2 regions of the Clostridium sp. SGI.024 genome follow, and region 1 is predicted to be linked to the other one. Evidence: a T-box and tRNA genes for the amino acid it is inferred to sense, from the RefSeq annotation. Region 1 holds a T-box; the other holds one or more tRNA genes.

What was found. A T-box is a leader RNA that pairs with one kind of tRNA and senses whether it is charged. The one in region 1 lies ahead of thrS (threonine--tRNA ligase), so its partner is inferred to be a tRNA-Thr.
Region 2: it has a tRNA-Thr gene. The T-box ahead of thrS (threonine--tRNA ligase) is inferred to sense a tRNA for this amino acid. The anticodon was not compared.

The regions. Positions count from the first base shown of each region.
Region 1 covers NZ_JBNPON010000047.1:4,855-12,665, reverse strand. Annotated here, with positions in the region: gene rluF (23S rRNA pseudouridine(2604) synthase RluF) at 1-509, opposite strand, end outside; gene ACQRD5_RS12330 (anti-sigma factor domain-containing protein) at 525-1,526, opposite strand; gene ACQRD5_RS12325 (class D sortase) at 1,540-2,130, opposite strand; gene ispF (2-C-methyl-D-erythritol 2,4-cyclodiphosphate synthase) at 2,505-2,975, shown strand; tRNA gene ACQRD5_RS12315 (tRNA-Lys) at 3,365-3,440, opposite strand; tRNA gene ACQRD5_RS12310 (tRNA-Gly) at 3,446-3,519, opposite strand; gene ACQRD5_RS12305 (hypothetical protein) at 3,584-4,258, opposite strand; gene ACQRD5_RS12300 (HNH endonuclease signature motif containing protein) at 4,505-4,915, shown strand; T-box leader at 5,023-5,243, shown strand; gene thrS (threonine--tRNA ligase) at 5,300-7,237, shown strand; gene ACQRD5_RS12290 (CAP domain-containing protein) at 7,562-7,811, opposite strand, start outside.
Region 2 covers NZ_JBNPON010000007.1:16,425-24,235, forward strand. Annotated here, with positions in the region: gene ACQRD5_RS03790 (proline--tRNA ligase) at 1-198, shown strand, start outside; gene cysS (cysteine--tRNA ligase) at 211-1,611, shown strand; gene ACQRD5_RS03800 (Mini-ribonuclease 3) at 1,655-2,062, shown strand; gene rlmB (23S rRNA (guanosine(2251)-2'-O)-methyltransferase RlmB) at 2,111-2,998, shown strand; gene ACQRD5_RS03810 (NYN domain-containing protein) at 3,020-3,535, shown strand; gene sigH (RNA polymerase sporulation sigma factor SigH) at 3,599-4,243, shown strand; tRNA gene ACQRD5_RS03820 (tRNA-Thr) at 4,333-4,408, shown strand; gene tuf (elongation factor Tu) at 4,544-5,737, shown strand; gene rpmG (50S ribosomal protein L33) at 5,913-6,062, shown strand; gene secE (preprotein translocase subunit SecE) at 6,114-6,347, shown strand; gene nusG (transcription termination/antitermination protein NusG) at 6,382-6,903, shown strand; gene rplK (50S ribosomal protein L11) at 6,974-7,399, shown strand; gene rplA (50S ribosomal protein L1) at 7,452-7,811, shown strand, end outside.

The sequences.
Region 1 (7,811 bases):
AATATTTTAACACCGTTAGACATAGAGTCTATAAACTTAGTATCTATAGGTTTATCTACAGTTACTATATATTCTTTTTCATGATTATTGCCAGCTCTTAATATTTTATTTACTATATCTCCATCATTAGTTAATAAAATTAATCCTTGTGAATCTTTATCTAATCTACCTATAGGGAAAATTCTTTTTTCATGATTTACAAAATCAACTATATTTCCTCTTACCTTTTTCTCTGTAGTGCAAGTTATTCCAATAGGTTTATTTAAGGCTATATACACTAGTTTATCTTCTTTTTTTAAAGATTTACCATCAACTCTTACATTAGCATTTATATTTACCTTCATTCCCATTACAGCCTTTAGGCCATCAATGGTTACTCTGCCCTCTTCTATAAGCTTATCTGCTTCTCTTCTAGAACAATATCCAGTTTCACTTATAAATTTATTTAACCTTACTTGCGATCCTCTTTCTTTATGTACTATAATGTATTCTTTATTATGTTGATTCATATTATCACCTTTATATTATGGACTTACTTTGTGCTCATCACCTGAATTGTTCAATTTAACTTGAAGTCCTTTTTCCTTAATAAATTTTTCTGTTTTTTCTAAAGCATTATATTTAAGTGGCTTACCTGTTACGGTAATTACAATTCCTGTTTTAGGAACCATATCATTATTATTAGCATATCCTAATATTTCTTTTATAGAATCATCTACATTGGTATTATTTACTTTTAATTTATCTAACAAATTATTTCCTTTTTCTGTTTGACTATACGCATCAATTATCTTATCAAATCTATTAACTTCTAAAGTTATTAAAGATGTTGTCTCTATGGAAATAGTCTTATCTATTGATCTATATTGTAATATACCTACAATAAATATTATTACTACTATACTTGCAATTATTGAAATTTGAAGCTTATATTTTTTAAAAGTAAAGCTTTCTTTACTAATAAAATCTTCTCCCACTCTATTTTCCTTTTTGGATTTAACTTTAATAAATTCCCCCTTAGAAGTTAAAATAATAGAATAATTTATACCCTTAGAAAGTATAATTCCTCTATGTTCATCTTCATTATTAAGCTGAATAATTTCCTCTGAACTAGGTACTTCAGAAGCTTCTTCTATTTGTAAATACTCTTGCAAATATTTATAATTAGGATTTGCTAATATAACAACAAAGGTTACTATATATTCCTTCCAGCTTTGATAAAACTCCTTATCTATAGGGGTTCTTTTCAGAAGTCTATTAATAGGAAATTTTTTAGTAGTATTTAAATACTCAAATAATTCAACATCTTCTATTATAAAGTATGCAATATTCAATATTTTATTTCTAATTATATATGAAGGCTCATCATGAATTAAATCCTTAATTAGTATCTTATAAGTTAATAGTTCTTCTTTTAATCTAATTATTTCCTCTTCTCGATTTTCAACTATATCATCTAAAGTTAAATTTGCTGGAGACTTTGTTGAAAATTTATATTTATCATATTGAAAGATACCTGTTATCACTACTCTCCCCACCTTACATATCGTTACTTTTTATCAAATTCCCTTTTACTATAACTCTTTCCTTTGCCCCTACAGTACAAGTAACTAATGTTATTGTAGCTTCATCTGTATTATCCAAAACCTCCACATTATCAGGGGATACTATAAAATTATCAGTTACTTCATACACATATTCCTTTTTATTTGCCTTAATTAATATTTCATCTCCTATTTCTACCTTATATAAATTAACAAAGGCCTCAGAATAATCTGAAACTCTATGACCGGCAACAGAAAAGTTTCCCTTTTCACCTGGCTTTGCTGAGCCTTCAAAGTGTCCTAAATAATATTGAAGAATATCATCACTAATACCTTCCACTATTCCTTGAGACAAACTTATACTCGGGATTTCCATCAAAGCAATAGGCTTATATCCATTTATTAATTTTTCTTCTTCTTCTGTAGATATTTCTTTAGGCTCTTCATTTATAACTTCTTCTAATATATTTTGAAGTTCTTTTTGTTTTTTTGATGTATCTATTTTCTTGTAAACTATAGACACAATAATAGATATACCAACTACTATTAAAATTAATCCTATTATTCTTCTAATCTTTTCTTTCAAATAATCCAACTCCTGATAAACTTTTATATTCATTTATCATATATTATAACATAAACATCTATAATCATTAATCTTTTAGGAGTAACTTATGAATAGAAAAATTATTTATGTTGACTTTATTTTTAAACGAAAGAAAATATCTTCTAAACCTTTACTATTAATTTATAAAATTAAAATAAATATAAAGAATCTTTTTAGCAACTTAATTAAATTTAACCATGCCAATACTAAAAATCCTTCGTTACTAATTAAGCTTCATCCTTATAAAAAAGTATTATAAGTCTTAATTAACTTCATAAGTTTTATATAAATCCTTGATATTATAATTTCCTATAGAGTAAAATGGTCTTAATAATAATCTTGGAGGTATACAGATGAGAATAGGATTAGGATATGATGTACATCGTCTTGTTGAAGGAAGAGACTTAATAATTGGTGGAGTTAACATCCCCTTCGAAAAAGGCTTGCTTGGTCATTCAGATGCTGATGTTTTACTTCATGCAATTATAGATTCCTTACTTGGAGCTTCTGCTCTTGGCGATATTGGAACTCTTTTCCCAGATACTGATATAAAGTTTAAAGGTATATCTAGCATAAAGCTTCTTGAAGAAGTTGGTAAACTATTAAATGAAAATGGTTATTTAATTAATAATATAGATTCTACTATAATTGCCCAAAAACCTAAAATGGCTCCTTATATAAAAGAAATGCGTGAAAACATAGCAAAAGCTTTAAATATTGATGTAATGAAAATTAATGTAAAAGCAACAACTGAAGAAGGATTAGGATTTACAGGAAGTGGAGAAGGAATATCTTCACAAAGCATATGCCTACTTACAATGTAAACTATAGACTGTAAAATGTAGAATTGAGGTGAAAACTCCTTTTGGAGTTTTTTCACTAAAAAATAAAAAGATGAAAAGCCTCTTTGCTGAAGTAAAATCAGCATGAAATGATGAATTAAGAAGAGCTATGGCAATCTTTTTGTGCCATAGCTCTCTTTTGGTTATATATTTTAATTTTACAATAGCCTTATTTTTTTCTCCAAAGAATATATATTGCTATTATAGCACAAATCCCCACAATATATGGATAAAATTAAAATATCATTCTTGAAAAAGTATAAATGGCAGCTAAATCTCTTAAGAACATAAGTTATGCTCCTTAGAGTGTTGAGCTTCTATTTTTTAATATAAACAAAAAGAGAGATTAAAACAAATTAATCCCTCATTATTGGTGCGTTATCAGGGGATCGAACCCGGGACACCCTGATTAAGAGTCAGGTGCTCTACCAACTGAGCTAATAACGCATATATGGAGCGGGTGATGAGAATCGAACTCACGTAACTTGCTTGGAAGGCAAGGGCTCTACCATTGAGCTACACCCGCATATCTTATTGACAATAACATTATATATGCCATAACTATTACTGTCAATAATAACTTTATAAATTTATATAATTTCAGTTAAAGATTTTAGTAAAATATCTCTAAATTTCTCACCATTCCTCTTGTTTTCATCTGCATTTTCACAAATTTTTCTCCATTCTACCAAGCTTATTCCTGTTCTTTCTATGAAATCTTCCTCAGTAGTAGTTATATAGCTTGAATTAACAACGAATTCTCCTAACTCTTTTGGATTATCAAATATCTTTAAATATAAAAATTCTTTGTTATCACCATACCATGTTCTATTAAAATCTCTACAGAATCTTTTTAGTGATTTTATTAACTTATCATTTGGCAAATTCCAGAAGCTTCTAATCATATCTACATGTCTTCTCATATTATTTGCTTCTTCTTTTGATATTTTTTTATTTTTTTCACCATCAGAAATTATTCTTTCCACTGGAATATTAGGTATATTAATTATTACTCTTTCTTTTCCGTAAATCCATTTATAAAAAGCTTCTTGTAAAAATGAGTATTGAATGTATCCTAATAAAGTCTTCTCATTAGGAAAGTATGACCAAATATTACTAAGACCATTATTTTTTGAAAATATTAAACTATGAATATATATGCTTCTACTATCTGGAAGTCTATCCATAAACATATGACCTCTAATAGTCTTATTTTCATTAATTAATTCTTCCCAATAATCAAAAGAATCATAATTATGTCTCACAGTATCACCTTTCTTTCAATTTCGAAATATAATATACTATAAATATAGTATATAGTATATTTTAACTCATTTTCAAGTAATTTTTCAGAATATAACAAAGTAACATTAAACACTTTAAAAACTTAAAAATTCACTTTGTTCATAATATGTTAATTTTTATAAAATTCTTAATAATCTAGATTATTTTTTAAAAAAATTATATAATATATGTAAAGAGATATAAAGTTATTTAAAGGAGGCATGACTTTGTACCACTGTGAAATTTGTGGAGCTAAAGCGGATATACATCATATAGTTCATAAACACGAAGGTGGTTACGATATTAAGTTAAATTATAAATATCTATGTAACTACCACCATAGAGGCAAAATTGGACCCCATAACTGCATAGAAACTGATATTAAATATAAGCTTGAAATGCAAAAAAAGCTTTTTAAGCTTTTACCGAAGGATTACTATACAGCTAAAGAACTTTATGGACTTTTAGAAATAACAAATTCTTTATTAAAAAAGCTAGTAAAAAACTTAAAGCTTTATAAAGAAGGTTATTCTAAAGAGGAAATAATTGCAAACCTCATGGGTGGTAAACTATACTCCTATAATATACTTCAAGAAATAGAGTTAGAACGTCTTTACCATAATATTAATATTGGCTAAAATACTATTTTATATTCAATTAATTAAAAGAAATATCATATTTTTCTAAAATACTATTTCTTTATGTTGACATTGATATAATAAATAATTATAATAAAAAATAAATATTTAATGCGTTGAAGAGAAGAGTAAACTACTTTTCATTTTCAGAGAGAGATAAGTTTGGTGAAATTATCTTATTTGAATTTAGTTGAAGACCACCTCTGAGCGGCTCTAATAAAGCCCGTTTAATATCACGTTACGATATCTTAAGAGGCCTATTTATATCTTTAGGCAATTAAGGGTGGAACCGCGGGAAATATAGAATTTTATCACTCTCGTCCCTTCTATTATGAAGGGACGAGAGTTTTTTATTTTTAAAAATGCGAAGGGAGAATATAAGAAATGATTAAAATTACTTTAAAAGATGGATCTGTAAAAGAATTTGAAGCTGGAATTTCAGTACTTGATATAGCTAAATCAATAAGCGAAGGCTTAGCTAGAAATGCTTACTGTGGAATAGTTAATGGGAAGGTTGTTGATTTACGCTACGCAGTAAATGAAGATTCTGACCTTGCAATTTGTACATTTGATTCTCAAGAAGGAAAGGATGCAGTAAGACATAGTATATCTCACGTATTAGCCTATGCTGTTAAAAGATTATATCCAGAAGCAAAATTAGCTATTGGACCTGCAATTACTGATGGTTTCTACTATGACTTCGATGTAGAAAATTCTTTTTCTGCTGAAGATTTAGTTAAAATTGAAGATGAAATGAGAAAAATAATAAAAGAAAATCCTTCAATTGAAAGATTTGAATTACCAAGAGCAGAGGCTATAAAGTTAATGGAAGATGCTAATGAACCATATAAGGTTGAATTAATAAATGACTTAGGGGAAGATGAAGTTATTTCCTTCTATAAAATGGGAGACTTTGTTGACTTATGTGCTGGTCCTCACGTAATGTCATTAAAATCAATTAAGGCTATTAAACTTCTTAGAAGCGCAGGTGCTTACTGGAAGGGTGATGAAAAAAATAAGATGCTTTCAAGAATTTACGGAACTGCATTCTTAAAGAAAGCAGACTTAGATGCTCATTTAGAAGCTTTAGAAGAAGCTAAAAAAAGAGATCATAATAAGCTAGGAAGAGAACTTAAATTATTCACTACTGATGAAAAAGTAGGTCAAGGTCTACCTCTATTAATGCCTAAGGGTGCTAAAATAGTTCAACTTCTTCAAAGATGGGTTGAAGACGAAGAAGAAAAGAGAGGCTATGTATTTACAAAGACTCCATATATGGCTAAAAGTGATTTATATAAAGTTTCTGGTCACTGGGATCACTACAAAGATGGTATGTTTGTTTTAGGAGATGAAGAAAAGGATGCAGAAGTTATGGCTTTAAGACCAATGACTTGCCCATTCCAATATACAATATATAATTCTGAACAACATTCTTATAGAGAATTACCAATAAGATATTCTGAAACTTCTACTTTATTTAGAAATGAGTCTTCAGGGGAAATGCATGGTCTAATAAGAGTTAGACAATTCACTTTAGCTGATGGACATATAGTATGTAGACCAGACCAAGTTGAAGAAGAATTCAAAGGTTCTCTTGAGTTAATAAAACACATAATGAGTACTTTAGGTATTGATGGAGATATTTCATATAGATTCTCTAAATGGGATCCAAACAATACTGAAAAATATATAAATAATCCAGAAGCTTGGGAAGAAACTCAAGTATTAATGAAAGGTATCTTAGATCACCTTGAAATTAATTATGTAGAAGCTGAAGGCGAAGCTGCATTCTACGGACCAAAGCTTGATATTCAATTCAAGAATGTTCATGGAAAAGAAGATACAATAATAACTATTCAAATTGACTTTGCTTTAGCAGAAAGATTTGATATGACTTATATAGATAAAGATGGTAATAAGAAACGTCCTTATATAATTCACAGATCTTCAATTGGATGTTATGAAAGAACTTTAGCTATGCTTATTGAAAAATATGCTGGTGCATTCCCAACTTGGTTATCACCAACTCAAGCAATAGTTCTTCCTATTTCTGATAAATATAATGACTATGCTGAATCAATAGTTAAAGATTTTAAAAATGCAGGAATCAGAATTGAGGGAGACTATAGAGCTGAAAAGATAGGTTACAAAATTAGAGAAGCTAGACTTGAAAGAATTCCTTACATCCTAGTTGTTGGTGAAAAGGAAGCTGCTAACAATGAGGTTTCTGTAAGAAGCAGAAAGAATGGAGAAGAAGGAGCAATTCCAGTTTCTGAATTAAAGAATAGATTAATACTAGAAATAGCTAACAAAGAAAAATAATAGAAAAGTACTTTAAGATAAAAAAGATGGGATTTCCCATCTTTTTTTATACCTTAAAAAGAGTACACCTTTTCCCATATCTCCACATAAGTTCTTAAATTGACGATATATCCTTATTTTTCAAGGTTTATCGGCTTTTCTTGTTTGGCAGTACCGCCTTATAAAATGCGGTTTCGCCTTGTAGCTTCACTTATTGATAAGTATAGAGAATTACATAAATAAAGCTCACCTACCAATTCAATACTTGAGCATAAGAAAACGACCACACAGGAGCATTTTTACTCTTGTATGGTCGTTATTTCTTTTGGTTTAACCTACTTCAGTTTAGCTGAAGCTTTTACGTCTTTTTGCTACAAGCAGTATGCCTAAAGTACTTGCAGCAGAAATTGCTAAGATTATCCAAAGAATTGCATTATTAGCATCGTCTGTGTTTACTTTGTTTGAGTTTTCAGAATTTGTGGTATTTTGAGATACATTAGAATTTGTGCCACCGCCTGCGTTCTCTTCCTTATCTGTATTTGTGCCACCGCCTACGTTCTCTTCCTTATCTGTATCTGTGCCACCACCTGCATTC
Region 2 (7,811 bases), on a different contig from region 1:
AGAAATGAAAGAGCAGGAGTTAAATTCAAGGATTCTGACCTAATGGGAATACCAATGAGGGTTACAGTAGGAAAGAAAATCTCAGAGGGAGAAGTTGAATTTAAACTTAGAACATCTGATATGGAAAATGTTAAAATTGAAGATGTAATAGTAAGGGTAAAAGAAGAGTTTAAAAAAAATAAATTATCTATTAGATAAGGAGGTAACTAAATGAAAATTTATAATAGCTTAACGAGAAGAAAAGAGGAATTTGTATCAATTACTCCAGGAGAAGTTAAGATGTATGTTTGTGGACCTACTGTTTATAATTATTTTCATATAGGTAATGGTAGAACTTTTATAGTTTTTGATACTATAAGAAGATATCTTGAATACAAAGGATATAAAGTTAATTATATTCAAAACTTTACAGATATAGATGACAAAATGATTAAAAAAGCTAATGAAGAAGGAACTACAGTAGCTTGTGTTGGAGACAAATATATAGATGAATATTATAAAGATGCAGATGGGTTAAATATAAAAAGAGCTTCTACTAATCCAAGAGCTACTGAATATATAAAAGATATTATAGAATTTATAGAGGGGCTTATAGATAAAGGATATGCTTATGAAGTAGATGGAGATGTTTATTTTAGAACTAAGCAGTTTAATGGATATGGAAAGCTTATAAAGCAAAACTTAGAAGATCTTCAATCTGGAGCTAGAATAAATATAGATGAAAGAAAAGATGATCCTATGGATTTTGCGTTATGGAAGGCTCAAAAACCAGGTGAACCTGCTTGGGTAAGTCCTTGGGGATTAGGAAGACCAGGATGGCATATAGAATGTTCATGCATGGCAAAAAAATTACTTGGAGAGACAATAGATATTCATGCAGGAGGTATGGATTTAGCATTCCCACATCATGAAAATGAAATAGCTCAAAGTGAAGCTTTAACAGGTAAGCCTTTCGCTAATTACTGGATGCATTCAGCTTATTTAAATGTTAATAATCAAAAAATGTCTAAGTCTTTAAATAATTTTTTAACAGCAAGAGATGCTCTTGAAAAATATGATTCAGATGTAATTAGATTCTTAATGTTATCTGCACATTATAGAGTACAATTAAATTTTAGTGATGATTTATTAGAATCTGCAAAAGCTTCAGTAGAAAGATTATATAATACTGTAGCAAATCTTGAAAATTTAATTGATGAAGTTAAGAAAGAAAAGATTGATAGTGAAGAAGAAAACTACTTAAAATCTTTAGATGTATATAGACAAAGATATATAGATAAGATGGATGATGATTTTAATACAGCTGATGCGATTACAGCTATATTTGACCTAATTAAGGATATAAATACTAATATATCTATAGAATCATCTAAAGAACTTTGTGAAAAAGCTTTAGCTTTAATTAGAGAACTTGGAAATCCATTGGGAATACTTCAAAAATCAACTAAGGGAAGCTTAGAAGAAGAGGTGGAAAAGTTGATTGAAGAAAGACAACAAGCTAGAAAAAATAGAAATTTTGCTCTAGCTGATAAAATAAGAGATGATTTAAAAGCAAGAAATATAATTTTAGAAGATACACCTCAAGGTGTTAGATGGAAAAAAATAAATTAATATAAGGGCTGCATTTTGCAGCCTTTATTTAAAGGAGAGAAGTATGTTAGAGGATTTAAGAATTAGAGAATTTAGTAAGGAAGAGGCTAGGCGATTAAATCCTTTACAATTAGCACTCATAGGGGATGGAGTATTTGAAATGTATATAAGAAATTTTATACTTTCAAATAATACAGAACTCTCTGCCCATAAGATGCATGTAAAAGCTATTGGATATGTAAAGGCAAAGAGTCAGTCTACGATAATGCATAATATAGAAAATGATTTAACAGAAGATGAAATGTATATTTACAAAAGAGGTAGAAATGCTAAATCTGCTACCGTTCCTAAGAATGCAAATGTAATAGATTATAGAAATGCAACAGGATTTGAAGCTTTACTAGGTTTCTTATACTTGACAGGAAATAAGGAAAGACTATTTAATATATTGGAGAAGTCTACTGAAATATAGTTAACATAAGATAAGAAAAGTATATAATATAGATAAGGAGTGATTATTATGACTAAAGGAACAAGAGAAGCTAGAATGAGAGCTAGAATAGAAAGAGAAATGTTAGAAAATAATCAAAAACCCCCTAAAAAACAATTTTTCAAAGGAAGTAGAAAAATAGTAGGGGATAGAGAAAATGAAATAAATCAAGTTGAAACTAGAGAAGATTTAATTATTGGCAGAAATGCTGTTATGGAAGTAGTAAAGAGTGATAGAACTATAGAAGCAATATATATTTCTAATACACATATGGAAGGATCTATAAAAGCTATAATTAATATAGCTAGAGATAAAGGGTTAGTATTAAAAGAGGTAGATAGAAAGAAACTTGACTTAATGAGTGGAAGTACTAATCACCAAGGTGTAATAGCTCAAGTAACTCCATATAAGTATTGTGAAATTGCTGATATTCTTAATTTAGCAAAGAAAAGAGGTCAAGAGCCATTTGTAGTTATATTGGATGAAATTGAAGATCCTCATAACTTAGGCTCTATAATAAGAACAGCTGAATTATGTGGTGTACATGGAATTATTATACCTAAGAGAAGAAATGTTGGTATTACATCTACAGTTTATAAATGCTCTGTAGGAGCTATAGAACATATGAAGATTGCAAAGGTAACAAATATAAATGCAGCTATAGATGAATTGAAAAAGGCTGGCCTATGGATATATGGAGCGGATATTGCTGGAGATGAGTATAGTTATGAAGTTAACTTCAATGGTCCATGTGCAATGGTTATTGGAAGTGAAGGAAGAGGTATATCTAAGCTTACCTTGAAAAAGTGTGATAAATTAGTTAAAATTCCTATGGTGGGAAAAATAAATTCTTTAAATGCTTCAGTTGCAGGTGGTATAATGATGTATGAAATATTAAAAGGAAGGCTAGTAAAATAGATTAGCCTAAAGAGGTACCATGTGAAGATAATGTTTATTGATGGGTATAATGTTATAAATAGCTGGCCAAATTTAAAGATTCAAAAAGATTATAGTTTTGATGGAGCCAGACAAACTTTAATAGATAGTTTACATAATTATTCAGTTTATGAAGGATGTAAAATCATAATAGTTTTTGATGCCCATAATGTAAATAGAAGCATTGAAAAGAAGGAAGATATAAATAATAATGTGAGTATAGTTTTTACCAAGGATGGTGAAACAGCTGACTCTTATATAGAAAGAGAAGTTCATAATTTAGGAAGAAGATTTGAAGTTTATGTTGTTACTTCAGATTGGCTTGAGCAACAAACTATTTTTCAAAGGGGAGCTGTAAGAATTTCTTCTATTGAGTTTTATAATGAAGTACTCGATACAGAGAATAGAATTAAAAGCAAAGCACTAAAAAACACTAATTTATCAAACAGAAATAATTTACTTGATAATGTAGATGATGATATATTAAGGAAATTGGAATCTATTAGACGAAGTAAATAGTAAATTTATAATATGGGAATTTATAATATGGGAATTTATAGGCAATAAAAGGGGTGGTATATAGTGGAGAGCGCTAGAAGTGAAGAAAGATTGTTTGTTGAATTTGATGATAAACTAGATGAAGAAGTAGTTTATGAGGCCAAAAAAGGTGACTGTAGAGCTCAAGAATACTTAATTTCAAAATATGAAAACTTTGTGAAAGCTAAAGCAAAATCATATTTTCTTATTGGCGCTGATAAAGAAGATATTTATCAAGAAGGTATGATAGGATTGTATAAGGCTATAAGAGATTTTAAGGCTGATAAACTGACCAGTTTTAAAGCTTTTGCAGAGATTTGTGTTACAAGACAAATAATAACGGCTATAAAGACTGCCACTAGACAGAAGCATATACCCCTCAACACATATATATCTTTAAATAAGCCTATATATGAAGAAGATTCTGATAGAACATTAATTGATGTTTTATCGGAACTAAAGATAACTGATCCAGAGGAACTTATTATAGGAAAAGAGCAAATAAAGCATATTGAGGGAGAGATGGCAAAGGTTCTTTCTGATCTTGAGATGGAAGTTCTCCAATCTTATTTAGATGGGAAATCATACCAAGAGATAGCTTGCGATTTAGATAGGCAGGCTAAGTCTATAGACAATGCCCTTCAGAGAGTAAAGAGAAAGTTAGAAAAATGTCTTTATTATGAAAAATAAGTATCTAAATTTTTATTGACAAATTTTTTGAATAATAGTAAAATTTATAATTGGTATATTAAAATGAAAACCAAAATTAAGATGGAAATGCTCACGTAGCTCAGTAGGCAGAGCGTCGCCTTGGTAAGGCGGAGGTCGTCGGTTCAAGCCCGATCGTGAGCTCCAATATAGTTGAGCGCTCACTAATTGTGATTATTGTCATTAAGTTGCTTTGATCTTTGTAGTGGGCTCAATATATTAACCAAAAAGCTAGAAAACGCTAGGCAAAGTTTATTACAAAGATTAAAGGAGGATTTTACAATGGCAAAGCAAAAATTCGAAAGAAGTAAACCACACGTAAACATTGGAACAATCGGTCACGTTGACCACGGTAAGACAACTTTAACAGCTGCAATCACAACAGTTTTAGCAAACAGAGGATTAGCAGAATCATTTAAATATGATGAAATTGATAAGGCTCCAGAAGAAAAAGAAAGAGGAATCACAATTAACACAGCTCACGTTGAATATCAAACAGACAACAGACACTATGCTCACGTTGACTGTCCAGGACACGCTGACTATGTTAAGAACATGATCACAGGAGCTGCTCAAATGGATGGAGCTATCTTAGTTGTTTCAGCTGCAGATGGTCCAATGCCACAAACAAGAGAACACATCCTACTAGCATCAAGAGTTGGAGTTGACTACATAGTAGTATTCTTAAACAAAGCTGATATGGTAGATGATGAAGAATTATTAGAATTAGTTGAAATGGAAGTTAGAGAATTATTATCAGAATACAACTTCCCAGGAGATGACATTCCAGTAATTAAGGGTTCAGCTTTACAAGCATTAGAAAACCCAACAGATGAAAAAGCTATAGCACCAATCTTAGAATTAATGGATGCTGTAGATAGCTACATCCCAACTCCAGAAAGAGCAACAGATAAGCCATTCTTAATGCCAGTAGAAGATGTATTCACAATCACTGGTAGAGGAACAGTTGCTACAGGAAGAGTTGAAAGAGGAGTTCTTCATGTAGGAGACGAAGTAGAAATCGTTGGATTAGCAGAAGAAAGCAGAAAAGTAGTAGTAACAGGAATAGAAATGTTCAGAAAGTTACTAGACGAAGCGCAAGCTGGAGATAACGTTGGAGTTCTTTTAAGAGGAGTTCAAAGAACTGAAATTGAAAGAGGTCAAGTATTAGCAAAAACTGGATCAGTTAAGCCACACAACAAGTTCGTAGGTCAAGTATACGTACTTAAAAAAGAAGAAGGTGGAAGACACACTCCATTCTTTGATGGATACAGACCACAATTCTACTTCAGAACAACAGACGTTACTGGTTCAATCAAATTACCAGAAGGAATGGAAATGGTTATGCCAGGAGACCACATCGATATGAACGTTGAATTAATCACTAGAGTTGCTATGGACGAAGGATTAAGATTCGCTATCAGAGAAGGTGGAAGAACTGTAGGTTCAGGAGTTGTTACTAGCATAATTGAATAAGTAATAGGCAAGGTAAGTATTACATAGGGCTGGGTTTCATTACCGAGTCCTTTGTAAGGCTGATATATTGACATAATACCTGTTTTGTGATAATGTGTTTAAGTAATTAACGAAAACAAATTAACATAAAGTAGTAGATTTTTATATTATTTACGGTAAACTGGAGGTGCAGACTGTGAGAGTAAAGGTAACTTTAGCATGCACAGAGTGTAAGCAAAGAAATTACAATTCAATGAAAAACAAAAAGAACAACCCAGACAGATTAGAAATGCATAAATACTGCAAGTTCTGTAAAAAACATACACTTCATAAAGAAACTAAGTAATTAGCTGATATAGTGTTGACATATACTCACAATGATTAAGGATGTGAAGTAATGGCTGTTAAGGAAAATGTAAATTTAACTAAGAAATCACCTAAAAAAGGTGGAATATTTAAATTTTTTAGAGAGGTTAAGGCAGAAGTTAAAAGAATAACTTGGCCTTCTAAAAATGAAACTAAAAAAGCGTTAATTGCAGTTGGCGTAGTTGTGCTAATATATGTAGTATTAGTAGGCGGGTTAGATTATATTTTTCAAAACCTCTTTGAGTGGATTTTCAAATTTAAATAAAAGGAGGTTTAGGCGATATAGCCTATAAGAAAATATGAGCGAAAGAGCAAGATGGTATGTTGTACACACATACTCAGGCTACGAAAACAAAGTTAAGGCGAATCTTGAAAAGACCATTGAAAATAGAAATCTTCAAAACTTATTACAAGACATTCAAGTGCCTATGGAAGAAGTTGTAGAAGAAAAAGATGGCAAACAAAAGATTTCACTAAAGAAGAAGTTTCCTGGATATGTGTTAGTAAAAATGCTAATGACTGATGAGTCATGGTATGTTGTTAGAAACACAAGGGGTGTAACAGGTTTTGTTGGCCCAGCTTCTAAACCGGTACCCTTAACCGATGAGGAAATTGAGTCTATGGGTGTAAAAGAAGCACCAGTAGAAATAGATTTAGAAGTAGGGGAAAGTGTAAGAGTTATCTCAGGGCCACTAAGAGAATTCGTGGCTACAATTCAAGAGATAAATCTTGAAAAACGCAAGGTTAAAGCGTTAATTGATATGTTTGGCAGAGAGACTCTAGCTGAACTAGATTTTACACAAGTTGAAAAATTAGTTTAATATAAGCTAATGTTTTAGTAAAGTGGGAGGACAAAAGTCCGTATTACCACAGTATAGGAGGAATATTAACATGGCTAAGAAAGTAACAGGGATGATTAAACTTCAACTTCCTGCAGGTAAGGCAACACCAGCACCACCAGTAGGACCAGCATTAGGTCAACATGGTGTTAATATTATGGGATTCTGTAAGGAGTTTAATGCAAAGACTGCTAATCAAGCTGGATTAATAATACCAGTAGTAATAACAGTTTACCAAGATAGATCTTTTAGTTTTATACTAAAAACTCCACCAGCAGCAGTTCTTATAAAGAAGGAATTAGGAATCGAAAGTGGTTCAGGTGTTCCAAACAGAACTAAGGTTGGTAAATTAACAAAGGATCAAATAAGAAAAATTGCTGAGTTAAAAATGCCTGACTTAAATGCAGCAAACATCGAAACTGCTATGAGCATGATCGAAGGTACTGCAAGAAGTATGGGAGTAACTGTTGAAGAGTAATTCGTAAAAAAGTGGGAGGTAAAAACCGTTAACACCACAAAGGAGGCAAATTATGGGAAAGAATTATATTGAAAGTGCAAAATTAATAGATAAGAGTGCATTATACACTCCATCTGAAGCTTTAGATTTAGCTGTAAAGACTGCTAAAGCAAAGTTTGATGAAACTATAGAATTACATGTTAGATTAGGGGTAGATCCTAGACACGCAGATCAACAAGTTAGAGGAGCTGTTGTTCTTCCAAACGGAACAGGTAGAACTGTAAGAGTTTTAGTATTCGCTAAGGGTGAAAAGGCTAAAGAAGCTCAAGAAGCAGGAGCTGATTTCGTTGGAGCTGAAGAACTAGTTCAAAAGATCCAAAGTGAAAACTGGTTTGACTACGATGTAGTTGTAGCTACACCAGATATGATGGGT